2 regions of the Paenibacillus konkukensis genome follow, and region 1 is predicted to be linked to the other one. Evidence: riboswitches for the same ligand, from Rfam matches in the RefSeq annotation. Region 1 holds a riboswitch; the other holds the start of a gene.
What was found. Region 1 has a riboswitch for cyclic di-GMP ahead of SK3146_RS28730 (response regulator). Riboswitches for the same ligand answer to the same signal wherever they lie in the genome.
Positions count from the first base shown of each region.

Region 2: another riboswitch for cyclic di-GMP. It lies ahead of SK3146_RS23350 (LuxR C-terminal-related transcriptional regulator); the one in region 1 lies ahead of SK3146_RS28730 (response regulator).

Region 1 covers NZ_CP027059.1:6,615,866-6,620,263, forward strand. The annotation lists gene SK3146_RS28720 (NAD(P)-dependent oxidoreductase) at 1-246, shown strand, start outside; gene SK3146_RS28725 (metallophosphoesterase) at 272-1,417, shown strand; cyclic di-GMP riboswitch class I at 1,711-1,796, shown strand; gene SK3146_RS28730 (response regulator) at 1,885-2,580, shown strand; gene SK3146_RS28735 (hypothetical protein) at 2,823-3,335, shown strand; gene tnpC (IS66 family transposase) at 3,747-4,398, opposite strand, start outside.
Region 2 covers NZ_CP027059.1:5,328,513-5,332,910, forward strand. The annotation lists gene SK3146_RS23340 (MDR family MFS transporter) at 1-611, shown strand, start outside; gene SK3146_RS23345 (PadR family transcriptional regulator) at 785-1,360, shown strand; cyclic di-GMP riboswitch class I at 1,455-1,541, shown strand; gene SK3146_RS23350 (LuxR C-terminal-related transcriptional regulator) at 1,603-2,289, shown strand; gene SK3146_RS23355 (hypothetical protein) at 2,651-3,112, shown strand; gene SK3146_RS23360 (RNA polymerase sigma factor) at 3,762-4,304, shown strand.

The DNA.
Region 1 (4,398 bases):
CTTTTACGCGATCTCTACGTCAACAAGGAATCTTCGGAAAAAATAATTCGGGGAAGCAAGTTAAACTGGACAATAGTTTATCCTACTGCATTAATGAACGGACCAGCCAAGGGAATGTATCAGGTGAAGGAGCGTATCAAGATGAAAGGAGCTCCTAGAATTCGCCGAGCGGATGTTGCGGATTTTATGCATAAGGCAGCATACAGCGATGAATGGAGCTACCGTCATGCCGTTATAACAGACTGAGGCTTGCAAGGAGATGGGGGAGAACATGAGTAAAATTGCTATCATATTTGGTGTTACAGCCATCTTATCTTTTTACGGGGGTTCTAATTTCTATATAGGGAGGAAGTTATTCCATTGGCTCAAATGGCTTTTTCCACAAATCAATGGAACGATTTATACAGTGATCTATGTTTTATTCGCTTTGTCGATGGTCATAGCTATTTTACCGCTCCCCTCTGCAATTAAAGGAATAATGAGTTGGTTTGGGTCCTATTGGATGGGCATTTTTATCTATTTACTCATCTTCTTTTTAGTCGCGGATTTGGTTATCTTACTCGGGAGCGTAGTAAAGTTTATGCCTAGACCTATCCCGCAAAGTGTTCACTTTTATACAAGCCTAGCGGCTATATTGTTAACTGTCGGTTTTGTTAGTTATGGCATCTATAACGCAACTCAAGTCAAAAACGTTTCCTACGATATTCAAACGAAAGAAGCGGTTTTGTCGCCAAACATGAAAATAGTCCTCATAAGTGATTTGCATTTAGGGGCCGTAAATTCCGAAAAACGCCTTGAAAGCATTGTGAAAAATATAAATAGCCTTGAACCTGATCTTATTTGTATAGCTGGGGATATTTTTAATGACGATTATGACGCTATACAAAATCCCGAACAAGCAATTGATTTGTTTAAAAGTATGAAGGCGACCTACGGCGTATATGGAACTCTTGGGAACCATGATGGTGGAAAAACATTTGACAAGATGATTGAATTTCTTAAGCGAAGCAACATAGAACTCCTTAATGATGAGTATGTAATTGTCGATGGGCGGCTAGTTTTGTTCGGCCGAGTAGACCCTTCGCCGATTGGCGGTTTTGGCGAATTGACAAGAAAAGATGTGACAGAACTAATATCATCACTGGATACGAATCTACCGCTTGTCGTAATGGATCATACACCCTCCAAGCTTGAACAATATAACGAAAAGGTTGATTTAGTGCTTTCTGGTCATACGCACAGAGGACAAATATTTCCAGGTAACTTAATAACAAATGCTGTCTTTGAAGTAGACTATGGACATTATCAAAAGAGTGCTGACAGTCCACACATTATTGTGTCATCGGGTGTAGGGACTTGGGGAATGCCAATGCGAGTCGGTTCAAATAATGAAATTGTAGCTATTAATTTACATTAGAAATGATGTTATGTAGTTGACCCAATCCCAGTTGAGGTGATTTTCGAACCATAGCGGGAACACTTCCATTCCATTGTCGCAGTATAGGTGTTCCCGTTAAAAATATTTGATTTTGGTCAAACAGGTTTCTTGAATCTCCAGAAGACTGGTCAAAAAAGCTTCGATGCTGCCGGGTAAATGCGAGAGCATTATCCTTCTCACACGTGGAAATTTGATTGAGAGGTCGAGAGAAAATTGAGCGCTATTGTCTGTAGTTAGCCATTGGAAGGCAAGGGCAGGATGAATTAATATAAACAGGAAAATGGCAAACCAGCTCGAAAGACTGGGACGCAAAGCCACGGGTCTTCTGCATATGTGCAATGATCGCCGGGCTGCCCTCTTAAAGTCAAAATTAGGCGAGACACGACCATTGAGGGGACGTGTTTTTTTGTCATTTTCCGTAATAAGTTTAGGGGTGATGATGACAAATGGGAAATTCAAAAGCCTATCCAATTGAGATTGAGAATTTGATGCGGCAGAGAGCCAATAGTATAGAGGTACTATTAGTAGATAGCGACCCATCTTGGCAACAGCGTATCGTTACATTAATTGATGCTGAACAGGATATGAAAGTATCGTGGACTGTTTCGACAGAGGAAATGGCGATTCGAGCGGGATTACAATTAGATGTAGATGTCATGATTCTGGATGTTTCGCTATCCGAGGGACTGGAAGTGGTGGTGGAAATTCTACGTAAAAAAACATTACCTATTATTGTTCTTACATCGCTAAATGATAGAGAAGTAATTATTGACGCCATTTTATCGGGAGCAACAAATTACATTACAAAAGAAAATTACATTGATATTCTGAAAGCTATCAGAGAAGCGTATTATGACAAACCTTCCCTACATGCGGATGCTGTAAAAGTCCTGCGAAACGAAATAGAGCTTATAAAGCGAAAAGAACTACATTGTATGCTCACACCCGCGGAAAGAGATATTCTTAAACTAATCGGTTGGGGCTACAGTCAACCAATCATTAGAGATTTGCTTGGTATTACATCAAATACAATGAAATCTCATGTGCGTAATATCAATCGTAAATTTAACGCGCGTACAATTCGAGAAGCAGCTCGCAAGGCAGAACGTAGGGGACTTTATGATCGCCAATATGCTACTTAAAATGATGTGGCAAGATTCGAGAAACTTCGACAAAAGCAAGAAATCGGTGTCATAAAAAGATCACCCTACTCAACTATATGTTTTATAGGTAAAATGAAGGGTATAGACAGGAAGAAAAGGGAGGAATCTACTGAAATCAAAGGGGATGGAGGGTAAAAAGAATCAATTTTCATAGTCGAAAAGTAGTAACTGTTGATTATTAACGAGACCACTCCTAAATAAAAGGTTAAGGAGACGATATTATGGCTCGAAAAGAAACGGAGAGTGAACTGTGTTCGACTGTTGTTGGGACTAATGTGCGATTCAAGCAGGTTACCCCTTTAGTTGAGGTAGAAACATGGCTTATGTCTTATAACGAGTGGAAGGCACGATTAGAATATTTACAAGTTGAACTTTCCCATATCCCGGAGTTAACGAGAACATTGCATTTAATAGCGACCCGTAACTATACCCAAAAACAAGAGACTGTATTGCGAACTGTTATGCGACGAATGGAAATTACGGAATATGAGATTCCGCTATTATTATCCAAAATCGGTCTGATCGACTACGCTTTCACGGCTCTGACCCCGGAAGAAAGTTTATTCGTTCGGCTGCGGTATTTGGAAAAGCTGACATCTACAGAAGTCGGGAATCGACTTGTTCTTTCACGTCGTACGTTTTTCTATCATCGAAAGCGAATATTAAATAAAATATATCTAAAAATAAAGGATCGGACGTTTTTGTTGGAGCTTGACTCATTAGAAGAAGCTTGAGACTAATGTTTAGAAGATGCTTGCACTTCTTTTTTTTGGTTCGGAGTAGAAACCTTGAGGTTCTTATAGCCCGCTTTCTTTGCACTTCCGATGACATTATTATATCAGACATAATAAACTCTGAAAATAGAGAATTTGTTGTATGTTAAATAATATTACTACATCATATAAACTTGAAACATGTGATGGTTGATTGAAATTACATTGCACTGTATTTGCTCTTATTTTGCACATAGTATGCATCCTACCTGCACTTATTTCATGATACGATTGTAATGTAGAAATAGTGAAGGACAGCCTCAATCAGTGGCTGTCTTTTTTTGTGCTTATCTTTTGTTTAACGTCCACTTTATATGTAAGCGTCAAATAGCCCCCACCTTGAGATCAGTGGGAGCTGGCGTAGGCTAAGTATTAAGACTGATGCATTCGGCACGTGTTCGGCAACGATTGCGACCAAGGCATATACGGCTCCAGCGTTTGCGGATCTAGCGGTCCGGCCAGTTGCGGTAGTTGCTCGAAGAGATACTTCAAGTAGTCGTAGGGACGAAGTCCGTTTTCCTTGGCTGATTCGATGACGCTGTAGATGGCCGCACTCGCCTTCGCGCCGCGTGGCGTGTTGGCAAACAGCCAGTTCTTGCGTCCGATTACAAATGGCTTGATCGAACGCTCGCTTCGATTGTTGTCAAGCTCCAATCGTCCATCTGCAAGGAAAGCCGTCAACTTCTCCCACTGGTTCAGGCTGTAGGTGATCGCCTGCCCAAGCAAGCTCTTAGGCAATGTTCGGGAACGTTGCTGTTTCAGCCATGCGAAATACGCCTCCACGATGGGACGGCTTCGTTCCTGACGAGCGGCATGGCGCTTGTCAGGCGCAACTTCTTTTAGCTCGCGCTCAATGGCAAAGAGCTGATTGCAGTAAGCCAGCCCTTGTCCTGATGCCGTCTCGGCCCCCCGCGCTTCCGGCGGTGCGGCCTTGAGCGCCTCATCGTACTTGCGGCGCGCATGCGCCCAACAACCGACCAGCGTGACGCCCGCGACCTTGTGATAACCCGGATAGCCGTCTACA
Region 2 (4,398 bases), 1.3 Mb from region 1:
TATTGAACGTGACAAATGTCAGCGGATTTCTGACGTTCAGCATCACGACGGGCTTGACGATTTACTCGCCAATCTGGATTCAGTCCGTGCTTGGCCATTCCGCGACAAGCTCGGGCCTGATCGTCATGCCGATGTCACTGGCATGGCCGCTCGCTTCCAACATAGCCGGCAGGCTCATGTACCGGATGGGGGTGAAGGCGTCGATTGTGTTCGGTTCTAGTCTGGTGGTGGCCGGCTTCATTTGGCTTGCCGCGCTTCAGATGAACTCTCCTTACGTTTACTGGATTGGTATCCTCGTCGTGATCGGGCTCGGGATGGGCTTTGTCGCGACGCCCTCAACCGTTGTCGTGCAATCCGCAGTCGGCTGGGAAAATCGTGGAGTCGCCAACGCTTCCAGCATGCTATTGCGAGCAATGGGCCAAACGATCGGCATCGCGGTATTCGGCACGATTTACAACCAGCATGTGACAACGCTCGACTCCAAATCGGAGCTGGCTGCCGGAATGCATGCCGTTTTTCTGCTCATGTGCGCCATTGCGATTGCGAACCTGCTCGCCGTGCAGTTCCTGCCGAAGCACCGCGAGCTGATGGCGCACCAGCAGTCGGCTTGACGGGGGCACGAAAGAAAGAAACCGGAATTGGCCACAAACGGATTCGGCCTGGAAAAAGTCGCGACGACCGCGGCTTTTTCTTTTTTCGGGCAAGCATAAGCTATACTATTGTTTACTTATTATATCTTTTCGATATAATTAAAGAAGTTAAACTTATAGGGGAGGCTGTTTGCTTGAACGAATTATTCGTACTCGGCGAATTGATGATTAACCCGATGCATGGCTATTTGTTGCATCAGATCTTGAACGGGGCTATTGGACCTACGCGAAAAATTAGCTGGGGGGTGCTTTATCCGCTCATTCACGGCCTGCTAGCAGACGGGCTGATCGAGCAGGTCCCCGATGAACAACCGGAGGGCGCTCGACAAGGAAGAGGAAAAAAGAAAATAATGTATAGCATTACCGAAGAAGGCAAAATGCGCTTTTCCCGGTTGATGGAAGAGCCGATTCCATACACGCCGGATTACGAGCTGCATTTTTATATTAAATTGAAAAATTTTGATCTGATCAGTAGAGAGCTGCGGTTTTTAATTTTGCACCAGTACAAGGATTACCTGCGGTATGAAATCCGCCATGAGGAAGAACGGATTGAGTATGTGGACAAGGATGAGCGGATACCAGACGGGGAGCAGCAGTATATTCTGATCTTTTTCCGGCATCGGTTAGAAAGGCTCCGTGTTGACGAAGAGTGGGTTTTACAGTTAATCAATAGTCATCGAACGAATGGGGAAGGACTTGAACGGGAGTAAACCTGGAAATGTTAAAGCTAAGCACAGCGGATGCAAGGTTAGCCCCTCATTATGGCTTGTCTCACCCATCTAAATCTGAACTGCGGCAACTAAATATGGAAAACGGCAAAACTGTCGAAAGGCAGTGACGCAAAGCCACGGATCTTCTCACTATTCAAGTGATGACCGCCGGGCTACCCAATTTGCCAAACACGGCCTATGGGGTCGTGTTTTTGTTATTTGCAGAATTGGAGGGGAATAAGATGTCCGAAGCAAAATATCATTCGAAATTGCCTATGATGGCTGGTAAAGGGAATATAAGAGTTGTACTAGTGGATAGCGACCAGGAATGGGGGCGCCGCTTTACAGAATTTCTCAAAACAGCGACGGATATTCATCTCATTAACATTTCCGTCACAAAAGAAGAGGCGGTACGAGCTGGTTTACAGTTGGATGTGGATGTTGTTGTAGTAAATACAACACTGCGGTCACCCGGATACGATGGACTAGATGCATCCAAAGAAATTCTTGCAAAAAAAGATATTCCCATTATTGTCGTGGCCTCAAGTAATGACCCAGAGGTAGTCGTAGAGGCAATGGCAGTCGGAGCGGTTAATTTTATTTGCAAAGCCTATATGCGAGACATCATCATAGCGATTCGCGAAGCATATCATCGTAATCCATCTTTGCACCCGAGAGCTTCGAAGGTGCTTCGCGAAGAAGTCACCCGGTTGAAGCGTCAGGAATTTTGTTGTAAGCTAACCACGACTGAAAAAGAAGTATTGCAATTAATCGCTTTGGGATATTCCCAGTCCAAGACCATTCAGTTGATGGGGATCTCGCCCAATACTATGAAGACACACGTTCGTCATATTAGTAGAAAGCTCGGTACAAAATCAATCAAAGAAGCAGCAATAAAGGCGAGGCGGTTTGGACTAGAGAAACAATAGCACGATGCCTAGTGACGAATTTCGATTTACTTCGACAAGGTTCTGGGTCTTCAGGGTGACTAAAAAATCATCCTGCCGGATGACATCGAAAATTGATAAAATTAGGCATAAGGTGGGATAGGAATTGAACGAAATGGCCCACTATGAAAGGGAGGGATTTACGGAAATAGTAATTAAGGATGATGTGTAGGATAGGTGTCTGTCATGTGAAGAACGGGACAAACTCAATGTGGTTCTTTTTTCTCATTCATGGTTTGGGTTGTCCCCAAAATGATGGATGAAAGGATGATCGGCATGTATCGAAAAGAAATGGAGCGTGAAATATGTCAGTATAGCCGAATAGGAAACGGAGGGGTCACTGATGCTGTTAGTTGAGCAGATAACCCCTTATGAAAAAGTCGAGAATTGGTTGATCGCTTATACGGACTGGAAAGCACGGCTGGAATACGCACAAACAGAGCTTACGCACATTCCTGGATTGACTAAAGCGTTGCATGAAGTAGCGATTTACGGTTGCGGCCAACGCAATGACACGCTGCTTCGCACAGTCATACACCGTTTGGAAATCACTGAATATGAAATACCATTTCTTAAGTCCAGAATCGGACTGATCGAATATGCTTTCTCGGCGCTTACTCCAGAGGAAAGACGATTCATTCAATTGCGCTATCAAGATCAATTGGCGTTTGCAATCGTTATGGATCGTTTGGGACTATCGCGCCGCGCTTTTTTCTATCATCGGAAACGAATATTGCAAAAAATATATCGCAAAATAAAAAGTCGAACAGCATTATTGGAGTATGATCCGTTTGACGAAAAGTAAAAGATCGGTTACCGAAAAAGATGCTACTGTGCATCTTTTTTTGGTGAGCGAATAAATGCACGTTATAAACCTAACCTCTACTATTCGGGCCTCCGTAAATTGCTGATCCCCTGAGAAATTACGCTGATGCACTTTCATTGCACCGAACATGCACCGAACAGGTTCTGTGAATGAACCCTGTATTCCCCAATTCTGCACCCCGTTTGCATTTCTTTCGTGATAAATTGATATTGTGGACAAGTCGGGAACAGTACGTTTTCGTTCAATATCATAAAGTTGAAAGGAGGCTTTTAGTAGTATCCAATTTCTGAGACGACGGGCCATCCGATTTTCGGAGAGCCTGTTTTTTGTTTCGGGCAAAAGCGAACCAAAATCACCTGCAAGTCCTCCCTATTCATTCACTCATAATCAAGCATCAAGCGCCGGTTCTTTTCCTTAACAGGGAAAAGTTCAAGGCGTTTTTTTATTTCATAAGACAACACCAACATAAACAGATGTTGTTGCTTTTCTCACGGTGCTGCCATGTGAGGATGGAGATGATTTTTATGTGCCCCCTGTTGCCGTAATGTCAAACAGCGGTCTTGTTATATGGTTGGTCTCCGGTTATTGACGCGATTATGTTCAGGCTATGCCGTAATGGAGCGTTGGAATGCTCTGCGGCAAAGTCTTTTTTGCTTTTTGGATATTTTTCGCAGACGAGTCAAAGGGAGCGTTGGCTGTCGCTCTCCCCCTCCATTTTGGTTTGCCTACAAACCAAAATGGAGGGACGAATATGAAAAGGATTAATTTGCGGGACATGTATCCCTTTATCAAAACGGATGTATGGATCGACTTAGATGATGAAGTGGCACAAGAAATCCGCCGTTGTGACTTAAATGAAAGCGCATACAAATTGCGCACCTATCGTCATCGCGCTTATTACTCGCTTGATCGGAACGACGGTATAGAACAAGACGTTCTTTTCCTTTCAATTTCCCCGGAGGAATATTACGAGCGTAAGCTTTCCAATGAGCAGCTTTATGCGGCTATGTGTCGATTGCCGGAAAAATCGTTTAGACGAATTTATGCTCACTTCTTTTTAGGCATGAGCAAAGTAGCGATTGCCCAAGCTGAACAAGTTGATGAACGGGCAGTACGAAAATCTATTGAACGCGGTTTAAAACAAATGGCGCAGTTTCTCAAAAAAATGTGATTGCGGTAGGTCAAAGGGTCCGATTTGCTTGCCAAAATGAACAGATAGGTAAAGAGCTTTATGTAGGCGGCGGCTGGTTATAACCAGCCGCTCA